2 regions of the Sphingobium sp. BHU LFT2 genome follow, and region 2 is predicted to be linked to the other one. Evidence: riboswitches for the same ligand, from Rfam matches in the RefSeq annotation. Region 2 holds a riboswitch; the other holds the start of a gene.
What was found. A riboswitch is a leader RNA that binds a small molecule or an ion and turns the genes downstream of it on or off. The one in region 2 is predicted to bind cobalamin.
Positions count from the first base shown of each region.

Region 1: another riboswitch for cobalamin. It lies ahead of JQK15_RS00070 (ferredoxin-like domain-containing protein); the one in region 2 lies ahead of cobW (cobalamin biosynthesis protein CobW).

Region 1 is NZ_JAFCGW010000001.1:9,996-17,404, reverse strand. It holds gene JQK15_RS00090 (immunity 53 family protein) at 1-272, opposite strand, end outside; gene JQK15_RS00085 (hypothetical protein) at 449-772, opposite strand; gene JQK15_RS00080 (MarR family winged helix-turn-helix transcriptional regulator) at 942-1,451, opposite strand; tRNA gene JQK15_RS00075 (tRNA-Gln) at 1,614-1,688, shown strand; cobalamin riboswitch at 1,866-2,077, shown strand; gene JQK15_RS00070 (ferredoxin-like domain-containing protein) at 2,358-3,410, shown strand; gene JQK15_RS00065 (precorrin-8X methylmutase) at 3,410-4,039, shown strand; gene cobI (precorrin-2 C(20)-methyltransferase) at 4,036-4,758, shown strand; gene cobJ (precorrin-3B C(17)-methyltransferase) at 4,755-5,537, shown strand; gene JQK15_RS00050 (cobalt-precorrin-6A reductase) at 5,498-6,262, opposite strand; gene cbiE (precorrin-6y C5,15-methyltransferase (decarboxylating) subunit CbiE) at 6,261-7,409, shown strand, end outside.
Region 2 is NZ_JAFCGW010000003.1:36,483-43,891, forward strand. It holds gene cobN (cobaltochelatase subunit CobN) at 1-3,451, opposite strand, end outside; gene cobW (cobalamin biosynthesis protein CobW) at 3,451-4,503, opposite strand; cobalamin riboswitch at 4,681-4,920, opposite strand; gene JQK15_RS07515 (Rieske (2Fe-2S) protein) at 4,951-5,328, opposite strand; gene maiA (maleylacetoacetate isomerase) at 5,325-5,969, opposite strand; gene fahA (fumarylacetoacetase) at 5,966-7,258, opposite strand; gene hmgA (homogentisate 1,2-dioxygenase) at 7,255-7,409, opposite strand, start outside.

The DNA of each region.
Region 1 (7,409 bases), on a different contig from region 2:
TGCATTGGGGTGTCGGTTAGGTTGATCTTGATTGTCCATCCGGGATTGTCGAGCGTATCGATCTTCACTCCATAGGAGTGCTCCCAATCGCCGTCGCATTGAGCCAGATACCACTGGCTTAGCCAATTCAGATTGTCTTCAATCATGTTACCAACATCGACCAGCGAACAAATGTCTGCAATCAGGAATAAAGTGGCAGGTCGATAAAGGCTACAACTGGTCGAATTTCGACAATCTCCACATCCGTCACCCTGACGAAAGTCAGGATTCATTCTGCACTACGCCAGATAGGGAGCGCTGAAGCGATCCCGGATCAAGCCTGTCCTGAGCCTGTCGAAGGGGCCGGGATGACGAAGAGGGAAATAGCCACTTCCAGTCGCGTCCAGGTCGCCCGGATATAGCCTCGCGGCCCGAGGCCGGGCCTCCCCATGGGGAGGCCCGGCACGTCTCAATGGCTGTCGTTGCGCAGGTCCTTGCCGGCCTGCTCCAGCGAGGCGCCGACATCCTGCTTGGCTTCCTTGCCCTCGCGCTTGGCGTCGTCGGCCGCCCGGTCGGTCGCGGCGCCGATCCGGTCCGCGCCATTGTCGATCGCGGCGCCCGCGCGGTCGAGGCCGTTGTCGATCTTGGCGCCGGCATCGTCGACGGCGTTGCTGACGTCATTGCCGATCGCGGAGCCGGCATTTTCCAGATTGTCCGATGCCTTTTCCGAGCAGGCGGACAGGCTCAGGCCCAGGGCGGACAGGGCCGTGATGGCCAGAAGGGGTGCGCGCATGATGTCTCCTCATTGCGTTGGCAAGGCTTGGGCAGCGCCGCATCATATCTGACGCGGCGCTGCCTAATCTCTTGTTGTCGCATCGTTTTAAGCGGAAAACCGGTTCCCACTTTTCCGCACGACGCTCCTAAAAGCGCGGCAGCGGCCATAAGGTTGCGTGGTTTCGCGATCAGCCGCCGCTGAGGCCGAACACCATCGACCGGTCGGCATCGGGGATCAGACCCTCCATCACCCGCCAGAAACCGGTGACGGAACCCTGTCCGGCCTGGGCATAGGCGGCCGCCATCTTCTCGCGCAGCGCGCGGAAAAGCTCGGCCTCCAGTGCGCGGCCGGCGGCGCTGAGGCGCAGCAGTTTCTGCCGCCGGTCGCTGCTGCCCGGCCGGGTCTCGATATAGCCGCGCTCGATCAGGTCATTGAGCACCCGGCCGAGCGATTGCTTGGTGATCGCCAGCAGGCGCAACAGATCCTTCACCGTCAGGTCAGGCTGGCGCGAGATGAAATAAAGGGCGCGGTGATGGGCGCGGCCCAGGCCCTGCGCCGCCAGCCCCTCGTCGATCGAGCGGGTGAGCGCGGAATAGCCGAAATAGAGCATCTCGATGCCGCGCCGTATCTCGTCCTCGCGCAGGAACAGCGGCGAGGCCGGTGCGATCTGGCTGGGCGAGGGGGCTTGGACGGACATCGGCGCGGGTTTCCGGCTGGAGGGGAGGGGGTGTGGCGTTGATCCCTAAGATGGGTTGGGCGGGAAGGAAAGGGAAAGGCGAAGTCCATCGTCAGGAGGGCTTTTCTTTCGTGCATCAGCCGCTATATGGCGGTCCCGCGCTGACTTGGATCGGCGCATTGCTGGGGCGTCGCCAAGCGGTAAGGCAGCGGCTTTTGATGCCGCCATGCGCAGGTTCGAATCCTGCCGCCCCAGCCATAATTTTCGGTATCCGACGCCGCGTCGCTTTCCTTGCTTCCGGTTTCCGTTTCGGCATCTTCCGTCGGTATGCCTTGGGCGTCGAGCCGGCAGCGGGACTGCCGATACCCATTCCGCGTCTTGGCTAAGCCCGATGTTTCGACTAGGGCATCAACGATGTGCCGGTTCATGCTGGCGCATTGCATAACTGACGCCGGTGTTCCGCAAGGAACTTAATCGGGAATGCGGTGCGGGGGCCTGGCCCCTTATTCCGTGGCTGTCCCTGCAACTGTAAGCGGATAGCGCGATGCACGAGCCCGTGAGGGCAGCCACTGGACAGGGCGTCCGGGAAGGCGTGCATCCCGCAACGACCCGCGAGCCAGGAGACCTGCCGGCGTTTCGGTCGCTCTTGTCCTGACCCAGGGGTTGGTCATGGCACGGTCTCTCTTCCGTCTGGGCGGCGAAGCGTGTGGCTGGGGCTGCACGGCCGCGTGGTGTCGGGCGCCTGTCGCGCCTGCCTGCCGCCTCGCGCCGACCGGCGATGCCGGCAAGCCCCGCCTGGTTGCGTCCCGGCGCGCGGAGGATTTGCCTGTGAGCCAGACCGGCGCGGGCAGGGATAGGGCGACCGCGAACCATGCGGTGGCCCACGGGCCGGCCGTTCGGGGCTGGTGTCCCGATGCCTGGCGCCCGATGGCGGCGGGCGACGGGCTGATCGTGCGCGTGAAGCCGCGCCTCGGTCGTCTTTCGGCCGACGACCTGGCGGCGTTGGGCGCGGCGGCGATCGCCCATGGCAACGGCCTGATCGACATGACCCGGCGCGCGAACCTCCAGATCCGCGGCGTGCGCGACGAAAGCTGGCGCCCCTTGCTCGACCGGCTGCTCGACCTTGGCCTGGTGGACCGCAATGCCCGGCGCGAGGGCGCGCGCATGATGATGGTCGTGCCGGACTGGCGCGAAGGCGACGACAGCCATCGCATCGCCCGCCAACTGCTCGATCGCCTGGACGAACTACCGGACTTGCCGGGCAAGATGGGCTTCGTGATCGATGCCGGCGCCGCACCGCTCCTGTCGGGCGAAGCGGGGGATTTTCGCATCGAGCGGGCGCGGGACGGCGGCCTGATCTTGCGTGCGGAGGGGCGGGCACAAGGCGTGCCGGTGGACAGCGGCGGCGAAGTGGATGCGCTGCTCGCGCTCGCCCGATGGTTCGTGGAGAGCGACGGCGCGCGCGCGGGGCGCATGGCCCGGCATGATGCGCCCCTGCCGGATTGGGCAACGGGCAGGGTAGAGGTGGCGGCGCCGCGTGCTCGGCTGATGCCCGGCGCATGGGATGGCGGCATGGCCTATGGTCTTCCCTTCGGCCAGATCGATGCGCGGCATTTTCTCGACGCGCCGGCCATCCGGCTGACCCCGTGGCGCATGCTGCTGGCCGAAGGACAGGTGCCTGGCCTGTCCGCCGACGCTGCCGACCCGCTGATCCATGTGGAGGCCTGCCCCGGCGCACCTACCTGTCCGCAGGCGAGCGTGGAGACGCGCGATCTCGCCCGCCAGCTGGCCCCCCATGTGGCGGGCCGCCTTCATGTCTCCGGCTGCGCCAAGGGCTGCGCCAGTTCGATTCCGGCCGACATCGTGCTGACGGGGCGGGACGGGCGCTACGACTTGGCCTTCCACGCTCGCGCAGGATCGGTGCCCGTCCGTCCTGACCTCACCGCCACCGACCTTCTTGCCCATTTCGGAGCCTGTTGATGCCCCATGATTATGAGAGGGACGGCGCGGCAATCTATCGCCAGTCCTTCGCCACCATCCGCGCCGAAGCCGACCTCGGGCACTTTGTTGCCGAGGAGGAGCCGGTCGCCGTGCGCATGATCCATGCCGCGGGCATGGTGGACCTTGCGGGCCATATCCGCTTTTCGCCGGGCTTTGCAGCGGCGGCGCGGCAGGCCCTGGCCACAGGGGCACCGGTGCTGTGCGATGCGCGCATGGTGTCGGAAGGGGTCACGCGCGCGCGCCTGCCCGCCGACAATGCCGTGCTCTGCACCTTGCACGACACCGCCGTGCCGGACATGGCGCGGGCGATGGGCAATACCCGGTCCGCCGTCGCGCTGGAATTGTGGCGGCCGCATCTTGCTGGGGCACTGGTTGCCATCGGCAATGCGCCCACGGCGCTGTTCCACCTGCTCGACATGCTGGAGGATCCGGCCTGTCCGCGCCCCGCAGCGATCATCGCCTGCCCGGTCGGCTTCGTCGGCGCGGCGGAATCCAAGGCGGCACTGTGGGCGGCGCAGCCGGCCCCCTGCTGCGTCGTCGACGGGCGGCTTGGCGGCAGCGCGATCACGGTCGCGGCGATCAATGCGCTGGCGAGCCGCGCGGAATGAGCGGCACCGTCTATGGCGTGGGCCTTGGCCCCGGCGCGCAGGACTTGCTGAGCGTGCGCGCCGACCGGCTGGTGCGGGGAGGACGGCATGTCGCCTATTTCCGCAAGGCCGGCCGACCGGGGCAGGCGCGCCGCATCGCGCAGGGCATGTTGCGGGACGATGCAATCGAACTGGCGATGGAATATCCGGTGACGACCGAAATTCCGGTCACCGATCCGCGCTATAACGACTGCCTTGCCGCCTTCTATGCCGATTGCACCGGCCGGCTGCTGGCGATCGCGGAGGCGGGCGAGGATGTGGTCGTCTTGTGCGAGGGCGATCCCTTTTTCTACGGCTCCTTCATGCATCTGCACAGCCGGCTGTCGGGTCTGGTCCCGGTCGAAGTGGTCCCCGGAATCATGGGCATGTCGGGCGCCTGGAATGCGACCGGCCTGCCGATCACCTGGGGTGACGATGTGCTGACCGTGGCGATGGCGACGCTGCCGGAGGAGGAACTGGTCCGCCGCATCCGCGATACCGACGCGCTGGTGGTGATGAAGATCGGCCGGCACCTCGCCAAGCTGCGCCGCGCGGTGGCGGCGGCCGGGCGCAGCGATGAAGCATGGCTGGTCGAACATGCCGCCATGCCGGAACAGCGCGTGACCCGGCTGGCCGATGTCGACAGGGTCACGCCCTATTTCTCGATCCTGCTGATCCACGGCCAAGGGCGCCGGCCATGAATCTTGCGGCGGGAGAGGGGGGCTGGATCGCGATCGCGGGGCTTGGGCCAGGGGGCGAAGCGCTGGTGACGCCGGAGGTCGACGCCGCGCTGGCTGCCGCGACCGACGTGGTGGGCTATATCCCCTATGTCGCGCGGGTCGCGCCGCGTGCGGGGCTGGCGTTGCATCCTTCGGACAATCGGGTGGAACTGGACCGGGCGGCCCATGCGCTGGAGCTGGCGGCGCAGGGGCGGCGGGTCGTCGTCGTCTCCTCGGGCGATCCGGGCGTCTTTGCCATGGCGTCCGCCCTGTTCGAGGCGCTGGAGGCCGGACCTGCCCACTGGCGCGACATCGACATTCGCGTGCTGCCCGGCATCACCGCGATGCTGGCTGCTGCGGCGCGTGCGGGCGCGCCGCTTGGCCATGATTTCTGTGCGATCAACCTGTCGGACAATCTCAAGCCCTGGTCCCTGATCGAAAAGCGGCTGCGGCTGGCGGCGGAGGCGGATTTCGCCATGGCCTTCTACAATCCCCGGTCGGCGTCGCGGCCGGAAGGGTTCGTGCGCACGCTGGCGCTGTTGCGGGAACTTTGTGGCGACGCGCGCCCGATCCTCTTTGCCCGCGCCGTCACCACCGCGCAGGAGACATTGCATATCGTGCCGCTGGGGCAGGCGCGCGCGGACATGGCGGACATGCGCACCATGGTGATCGTCGGGTCGAGCCGGACTCGCATCATCGAGCGCGCGCGCGGGCCGATCCTCTACACGCCGCGCGGCATCCCCGACGAGGCGGCGGGATGAGCGATCCAGTCGAGCACATCCTCGGGCCGGTGGAACTCCTGCCGGTCGGGCAGCGCGGGCCGGTCGATCATCAGCACGCGCAGGCCCAGCGCACGCGCGGCGTCCAGCTTGGCGGCTGCGCCCGTGCCACCGGCATTCTTGGCGACGATCAGGTCGATGCGATGGTCCCGCAGCAGGCTTGTGTCGTCCGCCACCGTGAACGGGCCGCGATCCACGATCAGGGCATGATCGGGCAGGGGCGGCGGCGCATCCGGCGCATCGACGAAGCGCAGCAGATAATGATGCTGGGGCTGGGCGGCGAACTCCTCCACATGCATGCGCCCCAGGGCCAGCATGATCCGCTGAGGCGGCCCGTCGAGCGCCGCCACCGCCGCTGCCATGTCCGGCACCGCGTGCCAGCGATCGCCGGCGACGGGCGTCCAGGGCGCACGGGTCAGCGCGGCATGGGCGATCCCCGCCCCATGCGCGGCCGCCACCGCATGGGCGCTCATCGTCGCGGCAAAGGGATGGGTGGCGTCGACCAGATGGGTGATGCCTTCCGCGCGCAGATGCGCGACCAGTCCCGCCACCCCGCCAAAGCCGCCGACCCGCACGGGCAGGGGTTGTGCCCGCGGGCTGGCCGTGCGTCCGGCATAGCTGAAGGTCGCGCGGATGCCGCGCGCCGCCAGCAGGACCGCCAGCGCGCTTGCCTCCGTCGTGCCGCCCAGCAGCAGGATATTGGGCATGGATGACATGAATTCTCCTCCCTGGTTGACGATCGTCGGCATCGGCGAGGACGGGATGGACGGCCTATCTGCGGCAAGCCGCGCGGCACTGGCGGCGGCGGACCTGGTCATGGGGCCGGCCCGGCACCTCGCGCTGCTGGGCGGGATTAGCGCGCCAATGGTCGAATGGCCAGTGCCCTTCGCGGACGGGATCGCGCGGCTGCTGGCGCATCGTGGGCGGCCGGTGGTGGTGCTTGCGTCGGGCGACCCCTTCTGGTTCGGCGCGGGCAGCAGCATCGCGCGCCATCTGGCGGCGCATGAATGGTGCGCGCATCCCGCGCCCTCCACCTTCGGGCTGGCGGCGGCGCGGCTGGGCTGGGCGATACAGGATGTCGCGTGCCTGGGCCTGCATGCCGCGCCGCTGGATCGGTTGCGTCCGCACCTCGCGCCGGGCGCGCGGGCGCTGGTGCTGCTGCGCGACGGGGCGGCGGTGGCGGGGCTTGGCGCCTGGTTGTCGGCCAGGGGATTTGGCGCGTCGCGCCTGCATGTGCTGGAAAGCCTCGGCGGCCCGCGCGAACGGATCCGGTCGATCGAGGCGGGGGCGACGATACCGGCCGACATCGTTCATCCCGTGGCGGTCGGGCTGGAGGTCGCCGGTGACGGCCCTGTCCTGACGGTCGCCAGTGGTCGACCCGACGCGCTGTTCGACCATGACGGACAGATCACCAAGGCGCCGGTGCGCGCCCTGACCCTGTCGGCGCTGGCGCCCCGGCCGGGGGACTATCTGTGGGACATTGGCGCCGGGTCGGGATCGATCGCGATCGAATGGCTGCTGGCTCATCCGGCCAATCGCGCCTGCGCGGTGGAGGCCGATCCGGCCCGTGCGGATCGCGCCCGCGCCAATGCCCGTGCGCTGGGCGTGGATCGGCTGGAGCTGATGATCGGTCGATCGCCGGACGTGCTGCCTGATGGTCCGATGCCGCAGGCGGTCTTCATCGGTGGCGGTCTGTCGCAGGCGCTGCTGGAACGGCTGGAGGCGCTGCTGCCACCCGGCACGCGGCTGGTGGCCAATGCCGTGACATTGGAGTCGGAGGCGCTGCTGGCGCTCTGGCACGTGCGGCGGGGCGGCAGCCTGCTGCGCATCGAACTGGCCGACGCCGCGCCGCTC
Region 2 (7,409 bases):
GACGCATGACGCCGGCGATCCATTTGGGGTTGGTGACGCGGGCGCGGACGATGCGGCCGATCTCATCCTCCAGCGTGCGGATCACCGGCCGCTCCGGGCGGCTATGGTCATTATGATAGCTGAGCGGCTTGGCACCTTTAAGATGCTCGATGGCGGCGGCGATGCCCCCTTCGAACTGATAATAATCGTCGCTGTCGAGCAGGTCATGCTCGCGATTATCCTGGTTCTGGACGACCGCATCGGCCTGGGCCAGACGGGTGGCGAACAGGCTGCGTTCGCTGTCGCCCTCCACCCCCGCGCCATAGGCATAGCCGCCCCAGTCGAGATAGACGTCCGCCAGGTCGGCGCGGCTGTGCCAGATTTTTTCGTCGATCATCGCCTGGAGCCCCGCGCCATAGGCGCCGGGCTTCGATCCGAACACGCGGGCACCGGCGCGGCGCGCGGCGTCGGCGGCATCGGCACCATCCGCCACCAGCGCGGCCTGCTCGGCGCGATGCCGGGCGGCGGCGGGATTATCCTCGTCCGGCTCGTCGAGCGCCATCACCGCGCGGGCGGCGCTGTCGATAAGGTCGATCTGTTCGGGGAAAGCGTCGCGGAAGAAGCCGGAGACGCGCAATGTCACGTCGACGCGCGGCCGGCCCAGCTCGGCCAGGGTCATCATCTCGAAGCCGACGACCCGCCCCGAACTCCATTCCCAGCGCGGTCGCACCCCCATCAGCGCCAGCGCCTGCGCAATATCATCGCCGCCGGTGCGCATGTTCGCCGTACCCCAGGCGGACAGGGCGATGGCGCGGGGATAGTCGCCCTCGCGCTGGAGATAATCGTCGACCAGCAATTGCGCCGATCGCTGGCCCAGATCCCAGGCCACAGCGGTCGGCACGGCGCGGGTATCGACCGAGAAGAAATTACGCCCGGTCGGCAGCACGTCGGGCCGGCCGCGCGTCGGCGCGCCCGATGGTCCGGGCAGCACGAACCGTCCGTCGAGCCCGGCCAGCAGGGCCGCCGCCTCGCGCGGACCACAGGCGTCGACGCGCGGCGCCAGATCATCGGCGATCGCCGCCAGCACGGCGGTGCTGGCCGGGCCGACCGGCGCCGCGCCGTCGACCAGCGCCGCCGCCAGCAGTTCCAGCCGCTCGACCATGTCGCCATGGGTGCGCCAAGGGTCTGTGGATAAGTCCGCCAGCGCCGCTGGACGCGGCCCATGCCATGGCGCGCCCAGCACGCAATCGAGCGGATCGAAGCCGAGCCTCAGATCATCGGCCAGCGCGCGCAGCAAGGACGCCTGCCCCGGATGATCGAGCCCGCGCGGCGTGCGCGCCAGCGCGACCAGCAGGTCGCGGCGCAGCCGCCCCTGCGGCGAGGCGGTGAAGACATGCAGCCCGTCGCGGATCTGCAATTCCTTCAGCTCGCACAGATAATTGTCGATCGCGGCGAGCGCGTCGTCATCGTCGCCGGCGGCGCCCGCATCCTTGTCCAGCCCCTGGCTGCGGGCGAGGTCGATGATATCGCGGCGCAGCCGGTCGAGCCGGCGCGGGTCCATGCCGGCGGCAAGATAATATTCGTCCACCAGGGCCTCGAGCTGCTTGAGCGGCCCATAGCTTTCCGCCCGCGTCAGCGGCGGGGTCAGATGGTCGAGGATCACGGCGCCGATGCGGCGCTTGGCCTGCGTCCCCTCGCCCGGATCATTGACGATGAAGGGATAAAGCTGCGGCACCGGCCCGGCGCAGATTTCGGGGAAGCAATCGGCCGAGAGCGACACCGCCTTGCCCGGCAGCCATTCCAGATTGCCATGCTTGCCGACATGGACCAGCGCCTGCGCGCCGAAATCCTGCGCCAGCCAGACATGGAAGGCGAAATAGGCGTGCGGCGGCGGCAGCGCCGGGTCATGATAGCTGCTCTTGGGATCGATATTGTAACCGCGCGCCGGCTGCACCGCGATCGCGACATGGCCGAAACGATGGACCGCAAGTCGAAAGGCGCCGTCGCGCACGAAGGGGTCGGCCTCGGGCGTCCCCCAGCGATCGACCATGGCGTCCCGCGCGCTGGCCGGCAGAGCGGCCAAGGCAGCGCGATAGATATCGAGCGACAGGCTGGCCTCGCCCGGCCGATCCAGCGACGCCCGGTCATTGGTGACGCCGCCGGTCATCAGCCGCATCAGCGCCGCGCCATCGCGCGGGGCGTCCCCGATCGCATAGCCGGCCTCACCCAGCCGGCACAGGATCGCGGCGGCGCTGGCCGGCGTGTCGAGACCCACGCCATTGCCGATCCGCCCATCGCGATTGGGATAATTGGCCAGCACCAGCGCGACCCGGCGCTGCGCCGGCGCGGCGCGGCGCAGCGCCGCCCAGTTGCGCGCCAGATCGGCGACGAAGGCGACCCGGTCGGGTGCCACGCGCGGCACGACGATGCCGCACTGGGTGCGTTCATCGAACCGCTCGGCGGCCTTGAAGGCGACGGCGCGGGTGAAGAGGCGGCCGTCCACTTCGGGCAGGGCGACATTCATCGCCAGGTCGCGCGGGCCAAGGCCACGGGCGGACCCGCGCCAGCTGCCTTCCTCGACCCCGGCAAAGGCGGTCTGCAGGATCGGACAGTCGGCCTGTTCCAAGATGCCGGGCACGCGCGGTTCGGACGAAGAGGAGGCGGCGAAGCTGGTCGCATTGACGATGATGTCGGGCGTGATGTCGGCCAGCAGCCCGCCGAGCCAGTCGCGCACGAACGGCTCGCGCAGCGCGCGGACATGCACGGCGGCGACATTGAAGCCGCGCGCGCCAAGGGCCGCGACCATCGCATCGACCGCGCTCAGCGTGCCGGCGACCACCAGCGCGCGATAGAAGATCAGCAGCGCCACCGGCCGCCCCTCGACCCAGGTCGCGCGCAGTTCCGCCACGCCGGGCCGGTCATGGCCGGGCAGATAGAGGCCCGCGTCGGCAATCGGCAGCGGATGGTCTGGCTCGCCCGCATCCGCGCCGGTCAGCCGGGCGGCGCAGCGCAGGAAGGACAGCGCATTGGCGGTGCCGCCCTGGCGCAGATAGTCGCGCAGCTGCTCGCGCATCGCCGCCGGCACGGTGGAAGCCAGATCCAGCGCGGGATCGCCCTCGCGCCCGTCGGCGATCGCGGCGAAGGCGATGCCCCTTTCGCGCGCGACCTGTGCAATCTCGTCCACGCCATAGGGCCAATAGCTCTTGCCGCCGAGCAGGATGACGCAGACGAACCGCGCCTTGGCGATCACCTTCTCGACATAGAGATCGACCGAATAGGGATGTTTGAGCTGCAGCAGATTAGCCAGCCGCACGCTCGGCGCATCATCGGGCAGGCGCGCGGCGGCGGCGGCGAAACAGGCCAGATCGCTGTCCGCCACGGTCAGGATGACGATGTCGCCGGGCGGCTGGTCTAGGTCGATCGCCTCCTCGCCGTCGCTGATCGTTCCCGGCGTGGCGGACAGGAGATGCATCAGCCGAGCACGGCCTGGATGTCGGCCTCGATAGCGGCGCGGTCCAGCCCCTTCTGGCCGATCACCACCAGCTGGGTGCGGCGCGCCTCCCCCGCCTGCCAGGGGCGGTCGAAGAAATGCTGGATGCGCGGGCCGACCGCCTGCACGACGAGGCGCATCGGTTTGCCCGCGACCGCGACCATGCCCTTGACGCGCAGCACGTCGTGGGTGGCGATCAGCGCGGACAGCGCCTGCACCAGCGTGTCGGGATCGGCAACCGCATCGCCACTGACGACGAAGCTGTCGAAATCATCATGGTCATGATCCTCGCCCTCCGCCTCATGGTGCGAGGGCCGGGCGTCGAGATCATCCTCCGCCGCCGCGACGATGCCCAGCAGCGCGCCGATATCGACCGCACCATGGGCGGCGCGGACGATCTTTACGCCGGGCCGCGTCTCGGCATCGACCTGCGCCTCGACCGCGGCCAGCGTGTCGGCATCGACCAGGTCGCTCTTGTTCAGCACCACCATATCGGCACAGGCGAGCTGATCCTCGAACAATTCCTCCAGCGGGCTGTCATGGTCCAGATTGGGATCGGCGGCACGCGCGGCGGCCAGCGCCGCCTCGTCGGTGGCAAAGCGACCGGCAGCGACCGCATCGGCGTCGATCAGCGCGACCACCCCGTCCACCGTGGCGCGGGTGCGGATGTCGGGCCACTGGAAGGCCTTGACCAGCGGCTTGGGCAGGGCCAGCCCCGACGTCTCGATGATGATATGGTCGGGCGGGCTCGGCCGGTCGAGCAGCGCGGTCATGGTCGGCAGGAAATCGTCGGCCACGGTGCAACAGATGCAGCCATTGGCCAGCTCGACAATATCCTCTTCCGGGCAGGCGGCGTCGTTGCAGCCCTTCACCAGTTCGCCGTCGACGCCGACATCGCCAAATTCGTTGATGATGAGGGCGAGCCGGCGCCCCTTCGCATTTTCCAGCAGATGGCGGATCAGCGTGGTCTTGCCCGCGCCCAGGAAGCCGGTGATGACGGTGGTCGGAATCTTGGCAGATGCAGTGTTGGCCATGACAAATACTCGCGCGCCGGAGCAACCGGGGCGGGAGCGAACCGGGCGCGCACGCACGGCCGGCCGGCATCGCGGACGGGCGCTTGTTCGCCCGCAGATGCGTGACCGCGCGGCTCCAGCCGCCAACCTGTCGCTCAGACGGAACACCGTGCCCCGGCCATCCCCTGGACCAAAGCAAGAGCGACCTAAACGCCGGCAGGTCTCCTGGCTTGCGGGTCATAGCGGGAGGAACGGCCTTCCCAGGCCTCGCAGGATTTAGCGTCCGGCCCAGTGGCTGCCCTCCCGGCTGGGGAGGGCGCTGTTCATCACGCTCGCCGCTCACAGTTGCAGGGACAGCTGCGGATTTGGACGCCATGGCATCCGCACCGCCTTCCCATTTTAAGCCCCCGTGGGGGCACCGGCGCGATCATGTCGGGACGATGCGAAGCGCCGTCCCTGGGCCGGTTCCTAGTCGCTTTGGGCAGCGGTGACAATCCAGCCAGCGGCGATGGCGAGTGGCCAGGGCGTAAGGCGCTGACCGACGCACGGCCCGCCGACGCAGACACCATCGTCGCGGCGGAAAATGGCGCCGTGCCAGCTACAGCGGATATGGCTGCCATCCGGGGTCAGATAATCGTCCAGCTGCTGCGCCAGCGGCAGGCCGGCATGGGGGCATTGGTCGACAAAGCCGGCGACATGATCGCCGGTGCGCACGGCAAAGCCATGGAAGCGGCCGGCCCGCATCTGCAGCACGAAATTGCGCGCCTTGCCGTCGGCGAACTGCTCGATCGGGCAAAGGCGCACGCCCGCCGGCGTCGCGAACAGGCGCGTGTCGGCGTCGCTCATGCGTCGGCGTCGGGCTGGCGATCGGGGTGCGCGGCGGCAAAGGCGGGGAGCGCGCATGCCGCCGCGTCCACGGCGCACAGCCGCGGAAAGGGCGTCAGGTCGACGCCGAAGCGCCGGGCATTGTAGAGCTGGGGCACGATATGGCAGTCGGCGAAACTCGGGCTGTCGCCAAAGGCATGGGTGCCGCCGTGACGGGCGACCAGTGTTTCGAGCGCGGCCAGCCCTTCGCCAGTCCAGCGGCCGATCCAGGCGCGGACCTGATTCTCGCTGGCACCAAAATCCTGCCGCAGCGCCTGCAACACGCGCAGATTGCCGAGCGGATGGATATCGCAGGCGATGATGCCGGCCATGGCACGGACGATCGCGGCATCGCCGGGGTCGGCGGGCAGCAAAGGCGGCTGCGGCCAGCGCGCCTCGATCCATTCCAGGATCGCGCCGCTCTGCGTCAGCACGCTGTCGCCATCGACCAGTGCGGGCACCAGCCCCTGCGGCGCCAGCGCCTGATAGTCGGGTGCCCGCTGCGCACCGCTGCGCAGGTCATGGGCGACCTGCGCATAGTCGACACCCTTCAGGGCCAGCGCGATCCGCACGCGATAGCTCGCGCTCGACCGCCAATAGCCATGAAGGGTGAGGTCGCTCATCGCGCCGGCACGATCATCGCGCGGCATTCGCCAAAGCCGATCGACACATGGCCGGGGGCGGACGCGGTGGCGCGTAATGTCACCTCGTCGCCATCCTCCAGGAAGCAGCGCGTCTCGCCCGATGGCAGGCTGATCGGCTCGCGGCCGCCACTGCTGATCTCCATCAGGCTGCCATAGCCGTCGCGCGTCGGAGCGGAAATGGTGCCGCTGCCCAGCAAGTCGCCGGGCATCAGGTTGCAGCCATTGGACGCATGATGGGTGACGATCTGGCTGACGGTCCAGTACATGTTGCTCGCCGGCCCCTGGCTCAGCCGCATCGGTGGCTGGCCCGCGTCGCGCATCGCCTGGGTGGAGAGATAGACTTCCAGCGTCAGCGCCAGCGCGCCATGGGCCTGGTCGTCGGCATCACTGAGGTAAGGCAGCGGCGCGGGATCGCCCTGCGGCCGGGGCGGCTGGGCGATGCGGAACGGCGCCAGCGCCTCGGGCGTCACCACCCAGGGTGAAATGGTCGAATGGAAATTCTTGGCGAGGAAAGGCCCCAGCGGCTGATATTCCCACGCCTGGAAGTCGCGCGCCGACCAGTCGTTGAGCAGGCAGAAGCCGGCGACATGATCGGCCGCCTCGCTGATGGGGATCGGGCTTCCCAGATCATTGCCGGCGCCGATCCACACGCCCAGTTCCAGCTCATAGTCGAGCCGGGCGGTCGGGCCGACCACCGGCACATCGACCTCGGGCGGCTTGCGCTGGCCGCGCGGGCGGACCAGCGGCGCGCCCGACGGGCGGATCGAGGATGCCCGGCCATGATAGCCGATCGGCACATATTTATAATTGGGCAGCAGCGGATTGTCGGGCCGGAACTGGCGGCCGATATTGTTGGCGTGATGGATGCCGACATAGAAGTCGCTATAGTCGCCGATCCGCGCCGGCAGATGCAGCATGCAGTCCGCCGCCCGGTGCAGCAGCGGCTCGACCGCCGGGCGATGGGCGGGGTCCGACAACAGCGCGCTGATCCGGCGGCGCAGGGCGACCCGCTCCGCCACCGGCAGCGCCATCAGGCCATTGAGCTGGTCTTCCAGCAGCGGTGCGCAATCGATCAGCCCGGCGCCGACACAGGCGGCCAGGTCCAATATCGCATCGCCGATCGCGACACCCGCGCGCGGCGGTCCGCCGGCGGGCGAGAACAGGCCATAGGGCAGATTCTGGATCGGGAAGTCGCCATGATCCTGCGCGCTCGCAACCCAGCTGGTGCGGGCGGGATCATGGGTTTCGTCGGTTTGCCAATAGCTCATGGGGTCTCGTTCATCAGGGGAAGCTGGGCCTTGCGAAAGCCGGACCAGCATTCATCATAATCGGGTTGCAGTAGCGGGCTTTCCATCGCCCAGCGCGTCGGGCGCAGCACCATCCGGCTTTCGAACATGAAGGCCATGGTATCGGCGATGC